Regions from separate parts of the Pediococcus acidilactici genome, predicted to be linked through region 2. Evidence: predicted binding sites of a transcription regulator. Region 2 holds the regulator's gene; each other region holds the start of a gene.
What was found. Region 2 encodes HrcA, which represses chaperone genes, less so after heat shock. Its sites were predicted from a motif close to TTAGCACTCNNNNNNNNNGAGTGCTAA; they were not measured.
Positions count from the first base shown of each region.

Region 1: a site for HrcA is predicted at 1,902-1,928, ahead of groES (co-chaperone GroES). Genes of this name have one in related genera too.
Region 3: a site for HrcA is predicted at 3,961-3,987, ahead of I6H64_RS03435 (ATP-dependent Clp protease ATP-binding subunit). Genes of this name have one in related genera too.

Region 1 covers NZ_CP066046.1:1,361,564-1,369,562, reverse strand. Annotated here, with positions in the region: gene I6H64_RS06860 (CPBP family intramembrane glutamic endopeptidase) at 1,134-1,781, opposite strand; gene groES (co-chaperone GroES) at 1,971-2,255, shown strand; gene groL (chaperonin GroEL) at 2,278-3,900, shown strand; gene I6H64_RS06845 (APC family permease) at 4,200-6,032, shown strand; gene I6H64_RS06840 (glycosyltransferase family 4 protein) at 6,254-7,429, shown strand; gene I6H64_RS06835 (YigZ family protein) at 7,497-7,999, opposite strand, start outside.
Region 2 covers NZ_CP066046.1:808,934-816,932, forward strand. Annotated here, with positions in the region: gene dnaJ (molecular chaperone DnaJ) at 1-928, opposite strand, end outside; gene dnaK (molecular chaperone DnaK) at 1,022-2,878, opposite strand; gene grpE (nucleotide exchange factor GrpE) at 2,906-3,529, opposite strand; gene hrcA (heat-inducible transcriptional repressor HrcA) at 3,519-4,559, opposite strand; gene ribF (riboflavin biosynthesis protein RibF) at 4,667-5,614, opposite strand; gene truB (tRNA pseudouridine(55) synthase TruB) at 5,615-6,517, opposite strand; gene rbfA (30S ribosome-binding factor RbfA) at 6,710-7,060, opposite strand; gene infB (translation initiation factor IF-2) at 7,077-7,999, opposite strand, start outside.
Region 3 covers NZ_CP066046.1:681,658-689,656, reverse strand. Annotated here, with positions in the region: gene I6H64_RS03445 (lantibiotic immunity ABC transporter MutE/EpiE family permease subunit) at 1-442, opposite strand, end outside; gene I6H64_RS03440 (lantibiotic protection ABC transporter ATP-binding subunit) at 435-1,166, opposite strand; gene I6H64_RS03435 (ATP-dependent Clp protease ATP-binding subunit) at 1,751-3,865, opposite strand; gene I6H64_RS03430 (YxeA family protein) at 4,289-4,660, opposite strand; gene I6H64_RS03425 (YdcF family protein) at 4,677-5,693, opposite strand; gene I6H64_RS03420 (hypothetical protein) at 5,964-6,152, opposite strand; gene I6H64_RS03415 (DUF4097 family beta strand repeat-containing protein) at 6,224-7,081, opposite strand; gene I6H64_RS03410 (TetR/AcrR family transcriptional regulator) at 7,119-7,700, opposite strand.

The DNA of each region.
Region 1 (7,999 bases), 550 kb from region 2:
TAGCCAATAATGACAAGGGGAATTAATAAGGACTTGGATAACTTATCGTTTAAGCATCTTAAAGCTATCTCCACTTCCCTAGGAAAAGATATAGTAACTTGTCGCAAAAGAATTAAATATTTTTGTAAAACAGAGCTGCTCAAAAATAATCGAACATTTTTTTGTTTTGTCTATTTTTGATGAAACTACTAGTCATGGAGGATGATAAACTACTAAGGTCCAAATGAATTTATAGGTTTAGCATCATTACTCGAAGACGATGTTTTAGTGGTGGTTGGAAATAAAATCCGCCCGAAACGATCGGGTGGTTTTCAGTTTGTAAAAGTATACCAATTATATTGATATAGTAAATGCATAAAGTTAAGAAAGTGATAAAAATTGGATGATGAAGAATAAAAAAGGTATCGCAATAAGCAAATGACAATAGTGACACTAATCATTCAGACGATTACAGCTATTGTACAACTCATCACAATGCTTAAAAAATAGGTAAAAGAGGCGATACGCCTTTCTTCTGTTCATCAATTTTAAAATGGAGGCATTAAAATGAAAAACATAGGAAAGCTACAATATTTAACTTTGACTATCAGTATCGTTGCTCTGATATTGTCGCTAATAAATTTACTAAAGTAGGATGGTGAAATTGACGTTTTCTAACGAAGACCTCGATTCTCTGTCCTTTAGATTGATAAGATCTCTAGCCTGCTCAATGGAAAAACAGTTGAACATGTTGTACAGAAATTAGATGATTTGCAAAATAAAACCGCTCGAAATCAATCGAACGGTTTTATTTTGTCTATTTTTAGTCGGTACTACCTCTTTTTTATTGGAACCGCAGAGGTATTTTGGAAATGTCCCACATTTTTTATCACTTTTTATACCTTTATGAAACGGTTATAAAAAGTCATTTAAAGAATCTCATTGTAATCAAAAGAGTTTCAAAAGGATGCCAAATCCCTAAGGATAATCAAAAATAGATACGATTATTTATTTTGATATTGCAATCCTTAAATTTCCTCTAGCAAAACAACAAACTACTTGATTAAGCGTGACATCTTTTAAGTAGCTTGTTGTTTTTAGTAATAAAAAACAGCCCAACCGAATCCCAATCCAGTCAGACCGTCTTAAATTTCCTACATCACTAGCGGCAATACCACCAGGCCGTTCATCAAAATGTGCGCAATCATTGAAGTTTGGATGCGTCCCGTTTTATGGTACAGCCAGCAAAATAGCAGCCCAATCGCGGCGTATAAAAAGATGTGGCTGTCGTTATGCATAAAGGCGAACGCTAAGCTGGAAATGATCGCCATGATCGTCAAACCTAAGTTCGAGCGCATCCCAAATAGAGTGCTTAAATTGCCAAACAAAACTTTCCGAAAAACTAACTCTTCCATAATGGGCGCCCCAACGGTGATTGCCAACACAAAAAACGGGTTGATTTTCGCTAGGGTAACTAACGTAGCCGTATTGGCGGAAGCGGGGTTTTGCCCCAGAATAAAAGTGACGTAGCTAACCACAAACTGGAGCACGATCACTAACGCGGTCCCGATGATCCCCCACGCAATTGCTCGGAAGAAGGGGATTCGCCGAGTTTCAATTTGGTTGATTTCACTATTTTTCAGGTTAATAACCACCAGCAGGGCAGCTCCGACTAGGTAATCGATAGTTTCCACCCAAATAAATGATGCACCCAACCGAACGAAAAGGTTGATAACGCTCGGTAGCAAGAAAATTGCTAAATAAGTGATTAAAGTTAATAAAGAACTTTTACTAATTTTCATCATGACACTCCTTTATTTCCTGTAAGTATAGCATATTTGAACGGTTGTTATATTTGATTGGTTAATATTGGTCAAAAACACTTGCATTCTATTAAAAACATGATATAGTTATCAGTGTAGTTAGCACTTAGGTGTAACGAGTGCTAAATAAATCATGCATTTAATTATCAGAAATTTGGAGGGATTCACGTGTTAAAACCTTTAGGAGATCGCGTTATTTTAGAAGCTAAAGACGAAGAAGAACAAACTGTCGGAGGCATCGTTCTGGCAAGTAATGCTAAAGAAAAGTCCCAAACCGGTAAAGTTGTCGCTGTAGGTAACGGTCGCGTTTTAGATGACGGAAAGACGTTACCAATGAACGTTAAAGTAGGCGACACAGTAGTTTACGATAAATATGCAGGAACAGAAGTAACATACGAAGATCAAAAATATTTAGTTGTCCATGAAAAGGACTTAGTTGCAGTTGTTGAATAATTAATTTAAAGGAGTGTTGATCATGGCTAAAGAAATTAAGTTTTCAGAAGATGCACGCACAAAGATGCTAAAAGGGGTCGACAAATTAGCAGATACCGTTAAGTCGACTATTGGACCAAAGGGACGTAACGTTGTTTTGGAACAATCATACGGTTCACCAACAATCACTAACGATGGTGTAACAATCGCTAAGTCAATTGAATTAGAAGATCACTTTGAAAACATGGGTGCTAAGTTAGTATCCGAAGTTGCTTCTAAGACAAACGACATTGCTGGTGACGGTACTACAACTGCGACAGTACTTACCCAAGCAATTGTTAACGAAGGTATGAAGAACGTTACTGCTGGTGCTAACCCAGTTGGGATTCGTCGTGGTATTGAAAAGGCTACTGAAAAAGCAGTTGCCGCATTGCACAACATGTCACACGAAGTAAAGACAAAGGATGACATCGCACAAATCGCTTCAATTTCTTCTGCTAACCCAGAAGTTGGTAAGTTGATTGCGGATGCAATGGAAAAGGTTGGTAACGACGGAGTTATCACTATTGAAGAATCTCGTGGAGTTGACACAACCCTCGACGTTGTTGAAGGTATGCAATTCGATCGTGGTTACATGTCACAATACATGGTTACTGACAACGACAAGATGGAAGCTAACCTCGACAACCCATACATCTTAATTACTGACAAGAAGATTGCTAACATTCAAGACATCTTGCCATTACTTCAATCAGTGGTTGAACAAAGCCGTTCACTTTTGATCATTGCTGATGACATCACTGGTGAAGCATTGCCAACCTTGGTATTGAACAAGATGCGTGGTACTTTCAACGTGGTTGCTGTTAAGGCACCTGGTTTTGGTGACCGTCGTAAGGAACAACTTGAAGATATTGCCATCTTAACTGGTGGTACAGTTATCACTGACGATCTTGGCTTGAACTTGAAGGACGTTACAATCGAACAATTAGGTCAAGCAAACAAGGTTACGGTTACTAAGGACGACACAACCATCGTTGAAGGTTCTGGTAGCCAAGAACAAATCGCTGAACGGGTTGCAATGATCAAGCAACAAATCAGTGAAACAACTTCTGACTTTGACAAGGAAAAACTTCAAGAACGTCTTGCTAAGTTAGCTGGTGGGGTTGCAGTTATCCGGGTTGGTGCTGCTACTGAAACCGAATTGAAGGAAAAGAAGTACCGTATCGAAGATGCTTTGAACGCTACTCGTGCTGCTGTTGAAGAAGGATTCGTTCCTGGTGGTGGTACAGCACTTGTTAACGTGATTGCTTCCTTAGAAGACCTTGACGCAGAAGGCGACGAATTAACAGGTATCAACATCGTTCGTCGTGCTCTTGAAGAACCAGTTCGCCAAATTGCTGAAAACGCTGGTGAAGAAGGTTCCGTCATCGTTACAAAACTTAAGACACAAAAAGATGGTGTTGGTTACAACGCTGCAACTGACGAATGGGTTGATATGATTGAAGCTGGTATCGTTGACCCAACTAAGGTTACTCGTTCAGCACTTCAAAACGCTGCTAGTGTATCCGCATTGTTATTAACAACGGAAGCAGTAGTTGCTGACTTACCAGAAGAAAAGCCGGCAGCTCCAGCAGCTCCAAACCCAGGTATGGGCGGAATGATGTAATCAAACTTTCGTGACTGATGGAGATGCTTACCGAAAATGGTAAACCATCCCCGCAATTAATCACTGAAGGCAACTGAATAATCCAGGAAAAGACGCGCATTGCGCGTCTTTTTTTGTGTCCAAATGCCGGGGTAAAGGGTTATCGCAAAATCTCTTTAAAAGTTAATCAGGAATTTTGTTTTATTTGCCTAAATTCTGTTATTATCAGTATATGAGTGAGAATCCAAAAATATGCTAGCTAATTTACTGGTTTTGGAGTAGAATTTCACTTGCATATTTTTAAAAACGGAGAGTAAAAAATGTTTTCGTATTTGAAACGTATTTTAATTGGTAAACCACTGAAGACGTTAGACGAAAGTGGCCAAGCGTTAACGAAATTTAAGGCGCTCGCTCTGCTATCTTCAGATGCTTTATCATCTATCGCATATGGTACCGAAGAAATTCTTTCGGTTTTAATTGTTTTATCAGCTGCGGCAACTTGGTATTCAATCCCGATCGCAGCAATCGTGTTAGTGCTATTATTTGCAATTACGGTGTCATATCGTCAGATTATTAAGGCGTATCCTTCGGGAGGCGGTGCTTACGTAGTTGCTAGCAAGAACTGGGGGACTTCGGCCGGGCTAGTCGCCGGGGGGTCGCTGTTAGTTGATTACATGCTGACGGTGGCCGTAAGTGTGACTTCCGGAACCGAAGCGATTACCTCGGCAATCCCGGCGTTACAGAAGTATCACGTGGCCATCGCGGTGCTGATTGTGCTCGGAATTATGGCCCTGAACTTGCGAGGGTTGCGGGAATCGGCAAGTTTCCTTACCATCCCGGTTTACCTGTTCGTAGTGGTAATCTCGATAATGATTATTGTAGGGTTATATAACATCGTTACCGGACAAGTTACTTATCATGCGGCGGCAGCAATTGGCTCGACCGTGCCGGGAATGACCTTCGTGCTCTTCATGCGGGCGTTATCTTCTGGATCATCTTCCCTAACTGGGGTAGAAGCGATTAGTAACGCGGTGCCTAATTTCAAGAAACCGCGGCGGAAAAATGCGGCAGCTACTTTGGCAATCATGTCGTTGATTTTGGCTTCGTTCTTCGCGGGAATCACGTTCTTAGCTTACTACAGCGGAATTACGCCGATGAGTTCGCAAACCGTGCTTTCCCAAATCGGGGTTACGGTCTTCGGCCACGGGATTTTCTACTATATCCTACAATTGTCAACCGCGTTGATTTTGGCGGTAGCCGCAAACACCGGGTTCTCGGCCTTTCCAATGTTGGCCTACAATTTGGCCAAGGATAAGTTCATGCCCCATGCTTACATGGATCGGGGCGACCGACTCGGCTACTCTAACGGAATCATTTCGTTAGCCGCGGGCGCAATCGTGCTGATTTTGATTTTCGGTGGACAAACCGGTCTCTTAATCCCGCTTTATGCTATTGGGGTTTTCGTACCGTTCACGTTGTCACAATCCGGAATGATCGTGCATTGGAAACGAGAAGGCGGCGCTCATTGGTGGATAAATGCTTCTGCTAACTTACTAGGAGCGTTACTATCGGCAGTCTTAGTAGTTTGCTTGCTATTCCTACACTTTAGCAACGTTTGGCCATACTTCGTGGTTATGCCACTGTTATTGCGGATGTTCTACAAGATTCGTAAGCACTATGACGAAGTCGCTGACCAACTGCGGGTTGTGGAAAAGGGCAAGGTTAACTTGCACGACTATGACGGTTCAACCGTAATTGTGTTGGTTAGCAACGTTACCCAAGTAACTTCTGGTGCGATCAACTACGCTCGGTCAATCGGGGACTACGTAATCGCCATGCACGTTTCGTTTGATGCTAACCCAGAAAAAGAGCATAAGACGGCGATGGAATTTAAAGCGGAATATCCGGACGTACGGTTTATCGACATTCACTCGTCGTACCGTTCGATTACCAATCCGACGCTTCGGTTCTGTGACGTAATTGCTAAACGGGCGGCAGAACGGAATTACACCACGACGGTATTGGTTCCGCAATTCGTTCCGCGCAAGCCATGGCAAAACATTTTGCATAACCAAACTGGTTTACGTTTGCGGGCGGCACTAAATTCACGCGAAAACATTATTGTTTCCACGTATAATTATCATTTGAAATAAAAGTAAACGGGTTAAGGAAGTGAGTTTCCTTAACCCGTTTTTTGTGCAAAGACTCCGGGAAAAACTTCGTTGAAGTGAATAGATGTTATTTTTCTGTGGAAACGTTGTCGTTTTAAAATGAAAATTATCGTTAAATTATGTGAGTTTTCGGTGAAGTTACTGTATAAGGCATGCAAATTTCGGTATAATGAGCTTATTATGAACATAAAAGAGGACAAATTATGCGATTTGAAATAGTTGTCAGTTTATTTGCAACCATGATCATTTCGGCGATTTTAACACCATTTGTCCGAAGAATTGCTTTTAAAATTGGAGCGGTTGATAAGCCGAACGCTCGGCGGGTTAATAAAGTGCCGATGCCGACGATGGGCGGGTTAGCAATCTTCTTGGCATTTAATTTCTCACTTTTTTTCTTACTAAGAAATCAAATTCCTAACCCGCAATTTTACGGAATCTTCTTCGGCGAATGTATAATTATGTTAACCGGAATTATTGATGATATTTTTGAATTAAAACCTTCGCAGAAAATGATTGGAATCTTGCTCGCGGCTTTAGCGGTGTATTGGTTTGCGGAAGTGCAAATGACGACCTTGACTTTACCGTTTATTGGGATTGTCCATTTGGGATGGTTTTCGTTACCAATTACCCTAATTTGGATTGCCGCGATTACTAACGCGATTAACCTATTGGACGGTCTAGACGGGTTGGCTACCGGGGTCACCATCATTGCGCTATTTACGACCGGGTTTACCGGATTGTTCTTTTTACCATCCACTAATATTTACATTGTAATTATGATTTTTACGTTAGTGGCTGCAGAAGTGGGCTTTTTGCCATATAATTTCTTCCCGGCCCGCATTTATTTGGGGGATACCGGGGCGTTATTTATTGGATTTATGATTGCGGTCTTTTCGCTTTCAGGATTGAAAAACGCCACCTTCATTTCCGTCTTAATCCCGGTAATGATTTTAGGAGTGCCGTTAACCGACACAATTTACGCCATTTTGAGACGACTGCTAAATAAACAATCAATTGCGCACGCTGATAAGCGCCATTTGCACCACCGTTTGATGCAAATGGGATTGACGCATCGACAAACCGTGTTGGTAATTTATGGTATTTCAATGATTTTTTCCTTTATCGCGTTGCTCTACCCGCTTTCTACATTGTGGGGCTCGGTATTGTTAACAATCGGAATTTTAGTGGGAATTGAGTTGTTTGTGGAAGCAATCGGGCTAGTAGGGGAAAATCGGACCCCGATGCTGAGCTGGATTAAACGATTAGTTCGGACCACTACTTCTAAAACTGCTAGCAATGAATTTAAAGAAGAAGATACTTTAAAAGATCGGGTGCGTTCGCGTAGTGAACGTCACCAACAAAAAAAGCATCACGACTGATGTAGTAATCCCTAAAAGTTAGATTTTGGAGATACTATGTAAGGCGTGATGCTTTTTTGTTAAATAATTACTGAGGTTGGTACGGAACTTGAACGCGTTGTTGTCCGCCATCTTTAAAGCTAACGTTGCCACTAAAAAGTCCGGTTAGTTCTGCCTTTAAATCGGCCACTTGGTCTTGGTCGACGGCTACGGTGGTGATTACCTGAGTGGTATACTCGTGATTCACCTGGGTAATTTGGTGTTGTTCGAGGTAGTAGGTTAACTGATCGTTATTTTGGTAATCAATGGTGATTGCTAGCAATTCTTGGTCTACCGATTCCATTAGGGTAGCAGATTGCACAGCAAGAGAAGTACTCGATCCGTAAGCCCGGATCAACCCGCCGGCGCCTAATTTGATGCCGCCGAAGTACCGGGTGACCACTACCAAAACGTTTGTTAGATTTTCACGTTTTAAAACTTCAAGGATGGGCGCGCCCGCCGTGCCAGAAGGTTCACCATCGTCCGAAGCTCGTTGAATATCTTGGTGGTCTCCAAGCACGTAAGCAAAACAATTATGGGTAGCTTTAGCTT
Region 2 (7,999 bases):
TAGTTCCCGTCTGCGTACCAGCTGGGATTTTTAGCTTAACCTTGCCGTGAACGGTAGGTACTTCAATTTCATCCCCCAGTGCAGCTTGTACGAAAGAAATTGACTGATCATAGTAAATTTCTGAACCTTCGCGCTCATAAATCTTACTTGGCTGTACTTGGAAAATGATGTAAAGGTCACCATAAGGTCCGCCATTATAACCAGCTTCACCTTGACCTTGAAGCCGCATTTGTTGACCATCTTCAACACCGGCTGGAACAGAAACCTTTACTTCATGTTCTTGCTTAGTGTGTCCAGTACCACCACAAGTTGGGCACTTCTCTTTAATTTCTTTACCAGTTCCGTTACATACGTCACAAACCTGTTGCCGAACCATCCGACCAAGCGGAGTGTTTTGAGTAACTTGAATGCTACCCGTTCCGTGACATTTATGACAGGTTTCTGGCGAAGTCCCTGGTTTAGCACCCGATCCGCCACAGGTCTTACATTCGGCTTCTCGTGAATACTTAATCGTCGACTTTTTACCAAAAATCGCTTCTTCAAACTTAAGCGTCATTTGGTACTGTAGGTCCTCTCCTTGTCGTGGCTGGTTAGCGGCCTGTCGTTGACCACCACCAAAGAAAGAACTGAAAATGTCGTCAAAGCCGCCGCCAAAACCACCAAAGCCGCCTTGGTCGCCGAAACCACCGCCACCAAAGCCAGCGTTGCCGTCAGCGGAACCAAATTGATCATATTGCGCACGCTTTTGCGCGTCCCCTAAGACATCGTAAGCTTCGTTAATGTCTTTAAACTTTTGTTCCGCTCCCGGCTCTTTGTTGATATCGGGATGGTATTTTTTCGACAAGCGTCGATAAGCCTTCTTGATTTCATCTTCAGATGCATCGCGACTGACTCCCAGAATGTCATAGTAATCTTTACTTCCAGCCATATTCATCCTCCATGATTTTTACCAGTTTTAACCGTTAATCACCGCAAAAGGGTCAAAGTCAACGACTTCGACCCTTCATTGCTAATCACTTATTTATTTGTTGTCTTTGTCAGGATCGACTTCTTCGAAATCCCCATTGACAGTGTTGTCGTCGTTATTACCGGTATTCTGGTCGTTACCTTGAGCACCATCAGCTTGGCCTTGTGCTTGTTGAGCTTGTTGGTAAAGCTTTACAGACAAGTCTTGGACAATCTTACTCAAATCATCCTTCTTAGCTTTCATTTCTTCTAAGTTGTTATCTTTTTGTGCTTTTTCAAGAGCTTCCTTAGCGTCTTTAGCCTTCTTGATTTCGTCTTCAGAAACCTTACCTTCAAGTTCCTTCAAAGTCTTGTCGGTTGTGAAGATCAATTGGTCAACTTCGTTACGAAGGTCAACTTCTTCCTTACGCTTGCGGTCGGCTTCTTCGTTTTCCTTAGCTTCCTTCATCATCCGTTCGATTTCTTCATCACTGAGACCCGATGAACTCTTGATGGTAATCTTTTGTTCCTTACCAGTACCCTTATCCTTAGCAGAAACGTTAACAATACCATTCTTATCAATATCGAATTTAACTTCGATTTGTGGAACTCCCCGTGGAGCAGCTGGAATGTCCGTTAGTTGGAAACGACCCAGCGTCTTATTATCCGCCGCCATTGGACGTTCACCTTGAAGTACGTGAATGTCTACAGCTGGTTGATTATCTGCTGCGGTAGAGAAGATTTGAGACTTGCTAGTTGGGATCGTAGTGTTCCGGTCGATTAACTTAGTGAACACGCCACCCATGGTTTCAATACCAAGTGAAAGTGGAGTTACGTCAAGTAAAACAACGTCTTTAACATCACCAGTTAAAACCCCACCTTGAACAGCAGCACCAAGGGCAACGGCTTCGTCAGGGTTAATGGAATGGTTAGGTTCCTTACCCGTCCAGTTCTTTACGGCTTCTTGAACAGCTGGAATCCGTGTTGAACCACCGTTTAAGATAACTTGGTCAATGTCAGAAGCTGATAGGCCAGCATCTTTAAGGGCGTTGTCAACTGGTACCTTAGTCTTAGCAACTAAGTCTGCGGTTAATTGATCAAATTGTGCCCGTGTCAAAGTCTTTTCCAAATGCAATGGACCAGCTTCGCCAGCGGAAATAAATGGTAAGCTGATTTGTGCTTCGCTAACCCCAGACAAATCTTTCTTAGCTTTTTCAGCAGCGTCCTTCAAACGTTGAAGAGCCATCTTATCTTTAGAAAGGTCAATGCCGTTTTCTTCCTTGAAGCCTTCAACTAACCAATCAATAATCTTTTGGTCAAAGTCATCCCCACCGAGGTGAGTGTCACCATTTGTTGAAAGTACTTGGAAAACACCGTCGCCGAGTTCAAGGATCGAAACATCAAAAGTACCACCACCAAGGTCGTATACCAAGATCTTTTCATCCTTGTCACTCTTATCTAAACCGTAAGCTAACGCAGAAGCAGTTGGTTCGTTGATGATTCGTTTAACTTCCAAACCAGCAATCTTACCAGCATCTTTTGTTGCTTGCCGTTGAGAGTCATCGAAGTAAGCTGGAACCGTGATAACGGCTTGATCAACTTCTTCACCAAGGTAGTCTTCCGCAAACTTCTTGATGTAGCTCAAAATCATTGCAGAAACTTCTTGTGGGGTGTATGACTTGCCGTCTACCGTTACTTTGTATCCAGCTTCCCCGATGTGACGCTTAATTGAAGAAATGGTGTTAGGGTTAGTAATTGCTTGCCGCTTTGCTACTTCACCTACTTGTGTTTCGCCATTTTTGAAAGCAACTACTGATGGAGTTGTCCGTGCCCCTTCTGGGTTAGTGATAATTTTAGGTTTGTCACCATCCATGACAGCAACTGCAGAGTTTGTAGTACCTAAGTCAATACCAATAATTTTATTACTTGCCATTGTCTAAAATCCCTCTTTCTCTATCTTTTATTGAGCAACAACAACCATCGCTGGCCGTAATACTCGATCCTTTAAAATATAACCCTTTTGAAATACCTTAACTACGGTATCCGCAGGATGGTCATCGTCTGCTGGAACGGTCTGAACCGCCTGGTGGAGGTTAGGATCAAACTTTTGACCATCTGCCTCGATTTCAGCGATATCATTTTCTTTAAGGGCTTTTAAGAGGTCCTTTTGAACCATCTCTACCCCCTTCAACAGTTGTTCTGAATGCTCAGCTTCCACTGTCAAAGCTCGTTCCAAGTTATCTAACGCAGGTAAAATTGCCTTTGCTAATTTTTGACCATCATATTTTAAAAGACTAGCTTGTTCCTTTTCGTTGCGACGGCGCATATTCACAATTTCAGCTTGCGCGCGGATATACTTGTCGGAAAGCTCATCACGTTCCGCCGTAATTTTTTCAATTTCCGCAGGATCTAAAGTAGTTTGCTTCGAATCTTTTGCGGAATCCTTTTGATTATTATTTTCGTCTTGGGACGTTGCTTTAGCTTGCTTGTCAGCGCCCTTACTTTCTTCTTCAACCTTTGCTTCGGTTGAAGCTGATTTTGCCTTTTCGTCTTCCTTTGCCAATTCAATCCTCCTAACTGTCATCAAGATGCTTATAGTATTGTAGCATTCGGTGTGATAATTGGTACCTAAACGTATTGATCAAGCCCAAGGTCTTCGAATACTGCATACTGGTTGGACCAAGAATGGCAATTAGTCCTTTACCACGGCTCCCCACATCGTAAGTTGCCGTAATTAAACTAAAATCCTTTAGCAACGCGTTACTTAACTCGTCGCCAATTTTCACATCCAAGTCACTCCGCTTATTACCTAGCAGTCCGTCAATTTGCTCATTTTCATTAAACAGCGTTAGTAACCCCCGAAGTGAATTTACATCCACATTCTTCGAAAAGTTTAAAACGTTTAATTTGCCACCCACGAAATAGCGGTCACGAGTTGAACGGGTAACGATGTCTTGGAAAACGTCCAAAACTCCTGCGTCACTCTGCAAGTATTTTTCCACTACCTGCGGAATGTCCGTCCGCAAATGGTAATATACCTGGCTCAACGTTTTGCCTACCAACCGGTCGTTCATGATGCGAACTACCCGTTCTAAGGTTTCACCATTCATCTCGTGTGGAATACTGAACTGTTGGCTAGTAACGTCGCCATTACTAGAAACTAAAATCAGCATCACCTGGTTGCCGCCTAACGGAACCATTCGGAAACCGTCTAACGTGGCTCCCTTTTGCTCCGGCTTAAGCGTTAAAGCTGTATAATGCGTTAAATTGGAAAGCATTTCTGCTGAAGTTCGAACAATGTCGTCAACCTCTTGGAAATGAGTTGCTAGTCCCCTTTGAATCTGTAGTGCTTCCGTCTGATCGACTTCTTCTGGGCGAAGCAAGTGATCAACATAATAACGATACCCCATTAGCGATGGGACCCGACCTGAAGAAGAATGGGTCTTTTCAATTAAACCCAGGTCCTCTAATTTAGCCATATCGTTGCGAATCGTGGCCGAACTAACTTTAATCGGCAGATTGTTCATCACCGTCTTGGAACCAATCGGTTTACCATTTTCCGTATATTCTTGAACAATTTCCTCTAAAATCAATAATTCACGATCAGTCAACATGAAAATCACCTCTTTTAGCACTTAGAAAGTCGGAGTGCTAAGAACAACTATTAAGATACCAGAGGTTTGTAGAAATGTCAACTTTAGTCAAGCTTGGTCAGACAACTTTAACGCTTCTTAAAAAATGCACGCGTATCTGCTTCATCCTGGTGCAATTGCGCAATTAACGCGTCCACCGAAGCAAACTTAACTTCTCCCCGTAAGCGGTGGTGCCATTTAACCCGGACCGTCTCACCATAAATTTCTTGATTGAAATCTAAAATGTTAATTTCCGTAGTTACGGGGCGACCGTCCCCAAAGACAACGTTGCGTCCTACCGAGGCCATCCCCTGGTACCATTTATCGGCAATCTTAATTTCCACAACGTAAATGCCAATCCCAGGAGTGATTTGATTAGGATTGCTAACAATGTTCGCGGTAGGAAATCCGAGGGTCCTTCCCCGCGCTTCGCCGTGGACTACTAAACCATTAGTTTCAAAGGGGTACCCTAAATATCGGTTAGCTTCGTCAATCTCCCCGTCGGCAACGGCGTTTCGAATGGCGGTCGATCCAATTTTTTGCCCTTGTGCAATGATTTTAGGTACTTTAACTACTTCAAAACGGTGTTGCGCAATTTCTGGCAACGTATCCATATTAGCCGTGGCAACTGGCCCAAAAGTATAATCAAAACCGGCCACCACCACTTCAGCATTTAATCCGACCATGTATTGGTCAACAAATTCTTGCGGGGTTAAACTACCAAATGCGGAAGTAAAGTTAACTACGTAAAGAATATCCACTCCCGCCGCTTCCATTAACTCTGCTTTCCGAGATACAGAAGTTAGGTAGCTTAACGCGCTAAACCGGTGCTGCGGCTTGGGGAAAACTACCGAAGCGTGGTGATCAAAAGTCATTGCCGCCAACGCTAAGCCCTTAGCGTTCGCAATCTCACGAGCCTTTTGAATTACGGCTTGGTGACCACGATGCATGCCATCAAAAAATCCTAAAGCAAGCACCACCTTTTCTTCGGGAATCATTTTTTTATCATACGGATGATGTATCTTAATTATTTGCATTTATCTCACCAACAACATTTTTTCTGGGCGGTATACTTGACGAGATTCGTCGTATTGGTACAGCGCCTGAATTTTACCTTTATACTTAACGGCAACAACCGGTTCGGTAAGCGCGCGCTTCAAAAAGCCCCCGTTTTGAACTAATTGCCACTCTGAATCAGTAATTTCAATTGCTTCAAACTTTGCTAAAGCATGGTCAATCGGATGTAGCACATCGCTTTCGACCCGGTCTTCGTCACGAGCCTGCTCAAGTTCTGCCAAAGTAACGCACTCTTTTAGTTCAAACCCTCCGCTACTTGTCCGAGTTAAATCGGACATTACGGCTGGCAACCCAAATTGCCGACCAAAATCGACTGCTAAGGTCCTAACGTAAGTTCCCTTACCACACTGCACCTCAAAATAAATAGTTTGTTCTCCCTTTTCCTCGTCGAACTCCGTAGGGCGAATTTGTTTAAACTGGTACACTTGGATTTTTCTTTTAGGCCGCTCCACCGTTTCTCCGGCACGAGCATACTCATATAACTTGCGCCCATTAACCTTCACAGCAGAATACATTGGTGGAATTTGAGTTAATTCCCCGGTCATTTGCTTTAAGGCTGCATCAATTTGAGCGTCCGTTAGTGGTTTACTTAAGGGTTGCCGTTCCACCACTTCTCCATCCAGATCCTCAGTGGTGGTCGCCAAGCCTAACGTAATTGATCCTTGATAAGTTTTACCAAAGCGCATTAAGTAATCTACCACTTTTGTAGCGCGGCCTACGCAAACCGGTAAAACCCCATCCACACTAGGATCTAGGGTACCGCTATGGCCGACCTTCTTGGTTCTTAAAATTCCACGCACCTTAGCAACCACGTCGTGACTAGTCATTCCGCGTTCCTTATTAATTGGAATAATTCCATCCATCAAAATAAACCTCACATTTCTCGTGCAAATTTGCTCTTCTTAAGTATTTTACAGTAGATACCGTGGAATACAAAATGTTCATCCCAATCAGTATCTCCCACTAACTTAAAAAGAGCAACCATTCGACCTGGAATGGTTCCCATAAGCTGCTTACTTGCTGGAAACGTTCCTGTCCATGATTGCTCTTTTAACTTAGTCACGATTAAGTTTATTAATCAGCTGATCAATTTTTTCACCGTACTGTACAGAATGATCTCTTTCAAAAATCAATTCTGGTGTTTTATAAATTGATAACCGACTACCTAGTTCTTTGCGGATCAACCCCGACGCCTTTTCGAGACCTTTACGGGTCTTTTCGTCGTCAGAAGCTTTATCCGATAAGATGCTGTAATAAATTTTTGCTTGTTGTAAGTCACCGGTAACGTCCACGCCCGTGATCGTAACTCCCTGCACGCGAGGGTCACGAACTCGGCGACGTAAAATGTCACTGACTTCTTTTTCAATTTCTTGTGACAAACGATCTGCACGATATTGTCGAGCCATCTTCAAATCCCCCTTACTATTCGACTGGGACTTCCTTCATCCGGTATGCTTCAATTACATCACCGACTTTAATGTCGTTGTACTTTTCGATTGTTAGACCAAGATCAAATCCGCGCTTAACTTCCTTAACATCGTCCTTGAAGCGCCGGAGACTGCCTAACTTACCATCGTAAATGACCACGCCATCCCGAATCAAGCGTACGCCGGCATCCCGGGTGATAAATCCTTCGGTTACGTATCCACCAGCAATGGTTCCAATCCGAGAAACTTTGTAAGTTTCCCGAACTTCAACTTGTCCGATTACTTCTTCTTCGTAAACTGGTTCAAGCATTCCCTTCATTGCGGATTCAACTTCTTCGATTGCCTTGTAAATAACTTGGTGTAACCGAATCTCAACGTCTTCAGAGTCAGCCATTTGCTTAGCTTGTGCCGTTGGCCGCACGTTGAATCCGATAATGATTGCGTTACTTGCGGCAGCTAAAGTGACGTCACTTTCGTTAATTGCTCCCACGGCCTTATGAATAATGTTAACCCGGACGCCTTCAACATCAATTTTTTGTAAACTATCTGCTAAGGCTTCTACCGAACCTTGAACGTCAGCTTTAATAATGATGTCAACCTTCTTCATTTCACCTTCCTTAAGTGAATCGAAGAGGTTATCTAAAGTAACGTGGTTGTTACGTTTGCGTTCTTCCATTTGAGCACGTTTTGCCCGTTCTTCACCGGCTGCCCGTGCTGATTTTTCGTCATCGAAGACTACGAAACGGTCACCAGCTTCGGGAACGTCGTTTAGTCCTGTAATTTCAACTGGGGTTGATGGAGTAGCTTCCTTAACCCGCCGACCATGTTCGTTAGTCATTGTCCGAACCCGACCAAACGTGTTTCCAATTACAACTGGATCACCCACGTGCATAGTTCCTTGTTGTACTAAAACAGTCG
Region 3 (7,999 bases), 130 kb from region 2:
CATCCCAAACTAAATCCACAATTGGAATGGGACCGCCCACAAGCATTATTCCAATTATCGTAAGACCAATCGCCAAACAAAGGTTAGGAATTATCATATAGATTGCAAAAACAATAATCTTATTAATCCATAATTTTTGAGGAACAATATTATGAATTAATTGCGCTTCAAAATTCCTCCCCTCATTTTCTGTATTAATAATCATCATTGCTAATAATGCAATACTGATTGGCAAAAACACTGCTGGCCACCAATTAAAAATAAGTCCGAATAGCTTATCCCAAGTAAAGGTGTTGTTATGTGCCGCGATTGCCTCTTTCGCGTTAGCCGATATTATGGCAATCATTATTGTTAGGATCAATGGCAGAATTGGAATTAGAAAAAACAGCTTTTTCAGAAAAGTCCGCCTATACTTTAATATTTCGACCGCAATACTATTCATAACGTTCACCCTTAGTTAACACAATCTTAGTAAAGAAATCTTCCAAGCTTTCTTTTTGATCTGGTACGCCTTCAAACAACAATTTTCCCCTATTAATGATGCCAATTCGGTCGATTACTTGAGCTACTTCAGATAAAATATGGCTAGAAAGAATCACCGTAATCCCTTGTTTAGGGAAACCTGCGATTAAGTCTCGCAGTTCTTTAACCCCGAAAGGGTCTAACCCGTTGGTTGGTTCGTCTAAAATAAGCAATTTCGGGTTATTCAGCAAAGCCAGTGCAATTCCTAATCGCTGTTTCATTCCCATTGAGAACTTACCCGCCGTCTTTTTGCCAGTCTTTTTTAGATCAACTATTTCTAAGACTTCACTAATTCTGCTAACAGGTATGTTCAATAATTTAGCGTGGACTAATAAATTTTCCTCGGCAGTTAAATTATTATATAAAGCGGGCCCTTCAATCAGCGCACCGATGTTATCTAGATCTTTTCTAGATATCGGATGTCCATCAAAGATAATATTCCCTTCGGTAGGCGCTAGTAGCTGAACAATCATTTTTAATAACGTAGATTTGCCCGCTCCGTTAGGTCCTATCAGACCATATACCGTATTCCTTTTAATGTGCAGTGAGATATCATTATCAGCTAATTCATTTTTGAATTTTTTTGATAAATGACGAGTTTCTAAGATTAAATCTTCCAAACGTAATCCCTCCCTGGATGCCATTGTTTATGGCATTTGTTCCAACCATTGATAAATAACTAAATCGCAATCGTTGCCTTTCATTCCTTAGATCTTCCTTTATAGAAATCGCTTTCAAAAATACGGCTGTCCACGGCATCTAATCACTCGATCGATAAGGATTGAAAGGTTCTATTTTATGTAAAATGCAGGAAGTAACATTAACTTTCACGCATTTTAATTAACTTAATGCATCCGATTGAATTCAAAACTTTTTTAGGTAAAATGGGGACCATCGTCATCCTGCATTTCGCGAAACTTACATTTCAAATCTACTAATAAACTTTCAACTTTTGATTTCACCTAAAGGATAGCACTCGATTACCTCTTAAAATGCATTCTGAATATTCTTTAAAGTTTCTTAGCTTTACCATTTCACCTAACTACTAACACGCGCAGCTAAATGATTAGCCATCCCTAATCTCATTGGTTAGCATCTAAAATTGCCCCTCCCTGAATTTTAAAAAAACAAAAAAGGAAACCACTTCGTCGTTAAACGAAATGATTTCCTTAATAGCCACTACTTACTAATAGCGTGACTTTTTAATGTGCAAAACGCTAAAATCAAACTATTTGGCTTCGATGACGATTTGATCATCAACCAAATCAGCTTTCAAGTTCTTCACATCTAAATGATCAAGATAGAAATCAGTAACCTTGTCCCGAATTTGTTGTTCGATCACTCTTCTTAGTGGACGAGCGCCCATTGCTTCATCGTAACCTTGTTCCATTAACCAATCCTTGGCTGGTTTAGTTACTTCCAAAGTCAAATCTTTCTTCGCCAATGTCTTTTGAACATCCGCAATCATTAGATCAACGATTTGACTTAAGTCTTTCTTAGTTAAGTGTGAGAATTCTACGATGCCGTTGAACCGGTTTAAGAATTCAGGCCGGAAGAATGGCGCAAGTCGATCCATTAGGGATTGATCCTTAGCATCGTCGCCAGTTAATTTTTCGTTACCGAATCCAGCGTTTGACGTTGCAATGATAATTGTGTTCTTGAAGTTGATTACGTTTCCTTGACCGTCCGTTAAACGTCCGTCGTCCATTACTTGAAGTAAAAGTGTTAGGACTTGGGGATCCGCTTTTTCAATTTCATCTAATAGCACAATTGAATATGGGTTCCGCCGTACACGTTCGGTTAGGGTATTTGAGTTATCATCGTATCCTACATAACCAGCTGACGTACCAATTAATTTGGAAACCGCCGTCCGGTCCGAATATTCACTCATGTCCAACCGAATAATCGCATTCTTATTGCCAAACATATCTAAAGCCAACTGTTTAGCTAATTCAGTTTTACCAACCCCGGTCGGGCCGACGAATAGGAAGCTGCCAATTGGTTGTTCACCTTCGGAGAATCCAGCCCGGTTCCGCCGAATTGCCCGAGCAACCATTTCTACCGCTTCGTCTTGACCGATGACCTTGCTCTTCAAACGACTATCTAAATCTTTTAGCCGTTCAATATCGTTAGCACCCATGTCAGAAACTGGAATTCCGGTTAACCGTTCTACCGATTGAGCAACGTCGTCAACCGTTGCAACGACTTCTTCTTTCTTATCTGCATTCTTAATTTGCTTGTTGGTCTCTTCAATCCGTTGCTTTAGGTCAGCGGCACGTTTGAAGTCTTCTTCTTTAACAGCCTGTTCCTTTTCTTTTTCAAGCTTATTGAGCTTTTCTTTTAAGGTTGCTTGATCACTTTCAGGCTGACGAGCTGCCAAGTGGGCGGCGGTCATATCGATTAAGTCAATCGCCTTATCTGGTAGAGTTCTTTGTGGAATGTACTGAACCGAATAATCCACCGCTGCCTTCAAAACATCATCGGGGAGTTTTACGTGATGATGTTTTTCGTATAAATCCTTAACACCTTGCAAAATTTTAAACGTATCTTCCGCGCTTGGTTCATTGACCACCACGTCGTTAAACCGCCGAGCTAGCGCTGCATTTTTCAAAATTGTATTACGGTATTCGTCTTGGGTAGTTGCCCCAATGACGGTTAATTCACCACGGGACAATGCTGGCTTAATAATATCTGCCATCCCTTTGCCACCATCTTCGCCGCCGGTTGAACCCGCGCCAATAATTTGGTGAATTTCGTCAAAGAATAGGATAATATTTCCAGCTGCCTTAACTTCTTTGACTAAGTCTTTGATGTTTTCTTCAAACGACCCCCGATATTGGGTTCCTGCTTCTAGAGAGGATAAATCGATTGAATAAATTTCTTTGCCTTGAATAGCTTCCGGAACGTTACCATTTACAATTGCTTGTGCTAAACCTTCGACAATTGCAGTTTTACCGACTCCGGCGTCCCCAACTAAAATAGGGTTATTCTTTGTTCTCCGGCTCAAAATTTCCGCCGTTTCTTGAATTTCATTTTCACGTCCAATAACTGGATCTAGCAGACCATCGCGGGCTTGTTCAGTCAAGTTAGTTCCTAACTTCTCCAAAATACCACCCTTTTTAAGGGCCTGTTGTCCGTCCTTGGATACTTCGATTGTTTTTGCATTTTCTGGTAGTTTACCAGTTGCTCGATATTGAGCAAACTCATCTGGTGTTAACGACTGCCCATTGACCAAGTAACGAGCGGAATCCGAGTTAGGATTTCCCATCCGTTTGAATACTTGATTAAAAATATCATCCATATCATTGTTGAAAAAAGGATCATTTCCGTAAAAATTGGCCATGTAACAACACCTCCGTTAATTAAATGAAGTAAAAATCGTGTTGCAATATTAATTAGAAGCACTCTTTTCACCTACAACTATAGTATACATCCTTCTTAGCACTCTGTTAAGCAAAGTGCTAACTCGATTACCCTGTATAATATTTATGGGTGTGAAATACCATATTAGCGCGATTTCCCGGCTTTAAAAGTTTTCCGTAAGGATTAAATATTGCGCCTTAGCATCTAAATTTAAACATTCAGGATCTTAAATTTCACTTCCGTACAGCAAGTCGAAACCCATTGGCAAATTTAGAAATATCTCCAACCTGCCACTAACTTTTACAATCGATAGCCATTAAAAATTTGGCTCGGAAATAAAAAAGGAAACCACTCGCCACTAGACGAAATGATTTCCTTTTAGTTATTGAATATTTTTAGCAACTTACTCATGCAGCTGTTTTAAAGCTGCTTTAGGGACGTCCTTTTTAGCAACCTTTTCCCAAGAAATCACTTGGTGCCGCTTGGTGTTATATCCAACCTTTAAATATGCATGTAGTTTTAAGGGCCGTTCTAGCCCGCCTCTAAACTTAGCCATTACTTTTTGGCCATTTTGATCATAGATCGGTTGATGATACATGTAATCCACGACTTGGCTGCCCGAGTCATCTTTTTCAACAATTTTGGTTCCCTGATTAGTGATTTGAGTGTAATAATTTTCGGTACCGTAGTTGGACTTATACCAGAAATAAGCACCCCCGAAAATGAATAAAAATATTGCAACAATGATACCGCTAGCTATAACTCGTTTACGCATAAACTATTCTCCCATTCTAAAAAAAGGCTAACAAGAGTCCAAGTAAAATCCATCCTAACACAATCGCAATGGTTGTTTTCTTATAAATCACTAACAAAGCGATATATTCACGAATTAGCGCGCTCGGTAAAAAGTAAAATGAAGTTGGTGAACCCACACCGTTTGCATTTAATCCCGCCTTACGAGCATAAATTGCACTGCGCAATACATGATAGTTGTTAGTAGCAAAAATAACCTTAGGCATTCCTGACTTTTTCCAATCCTTTTCAATCTTTTGCTTTGAAAATTTCATATTTTGTAAAGTAGTGGTGGATTGGTCTTCTAAAATGATTTTATCTTCGGGAACATGCTGACTTTTAAGGTATTTCGCCATGGCATAGGCTTCTGAAACGGGTTCATCAGGTCCCTGCCCGCCACTAACTACAAACTTAGGGTTTCCAGCCTGTTTCCAAAAGTATTCTAACGCTTTGTCTAGTCGCCCTTTTAAGAGCGGAGTTACGGTTTCTGACCTTATTCCAGCGCCTAACGTAATAATATAATCGACTTTTTCTCTTATAGGAATTATTTGATACAGAAAAGAATAGAACAAATAACAACTAAAGATAAACGTAAAAGTTACGTCGATTCCTATAAAAACGAACAAGATGCCTGTTAACCGCCCCAAGTACTGGTTGGCAAGTAAAATAGCCGCACCCGCACCCAATACAAGTAATAGGTTAACTCCAAAAATTAGCGACAATTTAGCCGTCAAACTTTTGCCTTCGCGCGTTTGCATGACGTAGGTATTAATAATTAAACTAAAACCGACCAGTAACGGAACCACGATAATCCCTAATAGTAAAAACACCGCAAGACTAATGATTCCAATCCTAGAATCCCCAGCTAGATAAGCGGCAATTCCTAAAGTCGCTAGTAAAGTTAAATTAATACAGCTTCCCGCAAAAAAGATTCCTGCAATAAAATTACGCCGATCTTTATATAGGTAAATGCTAGAAACTAAAATAGTAAGAAATAAAAAAAGGTAAGTAAGCATTGCAACCTCCGCGAATTATTTAATAAATACGAAGCAACCATTAAAACTTTTGGTAAATTGCTATTGACTACACGTTATTATATCAACTAGTGGAGGTTCTTACCTCTAAAAAGGCTTGAACAAATCTGCTAAAATCTTTCTCGCCGTTAACTTTTCTGCACATTGCAGCCATAAGTCATCCCAAGGCCACACGCTTATTAACTGGCTTTTAATTTTAAATGTCATACTCATTAAAAACGGAACGTTAAATAGTTACACCGCAGTTTAGTTTCAAAAAAGGTATTGTAATAAATTATTGATTACCACCAAAATGCCAACGCTTAATAAACCAAGGGCTACGATATGTTGGACTTTACTGCGCTTCTTTTGGTTACCCAGCAGGACAACTCCTATTAAATACAACAAATCCCCCCAAATAATAAAAATAAGGTTGCCCGTTTGAATAGTTTCAGAACTCATCTTTGAACCCAAAAACGAGATTGGCAGTCCAAATAATTTCACCTCTTGATCCCCATTTCGACTATGCGCCTTTAAAATCTGCTTACGTTACCTGCCATGGTTTTCACCACGATCTTGTTAACCGGATTTCCAACTAGTTCAGAATCTTTTTTTCTCGTTCCTTCGTAGGTAATTAGATAATCGCTTAATTTTTGATCAATACCTAAATGAACGTTGCCAGTCGTGGTTTTAACGGTTTCTTTAGTAAAGAGCTTATTATTATGCATAAGGGTAATCGCTCCGGTAGTGCTAATAAACGTTGCTGAATTTGCGGAATGACCGATATTAACCAACTCATCAATTGAAATTGCCCCTGTAGTTGTTTTTATTAGTACCTGATTGCTTTGTAGCGTATGCACCGCTATGTCACCCGTAGCAGATTTTAATGAAACCTTTTCTAAACTTAAGTTCTCGGCTCGCAGAGATCCGGTAATCGTTTTAACATTTATTTGACCCTTGTAAGCCGCCGGAACCCCCACCTTAACAAAAATTCCATCAAAAAAATTTAGTGGAGCTAACGGATTTTTCCTTTTTAGTTGTAAATCTAGCTGACCAAACTCCGCATTCTCCGTATACACAAATGAATTTTCTTGTGCGGCATTTGCGAAATAATACTCAATTTTAAGCTGTTCCCCCGCAGTCTGTTCAATAGTTCCCGTTCCCCTTTCAAAATACAAATTAATTTTGTGGACGGCCGATATGTCGTAGTGGTAGTGCATTTTTGCAGAGTTCACACCCTGAAATTGCTGATTCTTATACATCTTTTTTGCTAACCAACAAGAAATTGTTACCGATGATAATGTTGAAATCAATGTAATCGTTTTCGTTTTTAAACATCCTTTCATCAAACAAATTGGTTCATCTCCAACAATTTTAAAACTGGGTAACATTACCAATCTTTTCAGTTCTGATCGTCCATAATGCTAGTCACTCAAATAGCGAATCAACAAGATGTTCCAACATATAATCAAACACTTCTTCATGATCATAAGCAATTGCGTCTTTCTCCGCAGATAGTGCTAATAATGCGGATAAAATCCCCATTACTTTTTCCATTGGTTGCTTACAAACTAGATTACTTTTCTTAATTGCAACGCCTAATTTCTCTAGTGTGTAGTCAGCATTATGCGCAGCTAATCTTTCCTTCGGCAAGCGGTTCAACAATGCTTTAAAGTCCTCACTAGCTAAGGTTTTAATCCAATTTCCCTTATCGTATTCTTCGTATAACCGTTTAAATCCTTCGATAAATCCCTTTTTATCTGGAGAATCGGCGATTGCATCATTCATGCGGTTAATCATCCGATTTTGCACTCGGTCCATTACATCCGCAAAAAGTTCCTCCTTACTATTAAAAAAAATATAAAACGCGCCTTTTGAAATCCCAACTTTATTACAAAGTGTATCAACATTAGTCTTTCGATAACCAACGTTCACCCAACTTTTTTCACATGTTGCATATAAGTTAGCCTTAATTTGGGCTTTTTCCGCAGTTGAAAAACCTCTTGTCATCACTTAGTCCTCCTAAATTTAAAAACGTATGACCAATTTTGAATTTATAGTCATAAAATAGCTAAAAAAATATTTCATACGAACTTAGTTTGATTTAAACCATCTCTTTATTGCTAATTTTAGGTAGTCTCCACATTCTTTTTCATCACCGTCCCCATACACACCATCTAATAATTAACCCCATTTACTATTTTAATCAATTGTAGTCCTTTCTTCCGTTTTAAGCTAGACCAATTGCTAAAAATTTCAAGTTTAACCTAGCATTAATTTAGGGCTATCAATCATTAGTAGATGAGTAA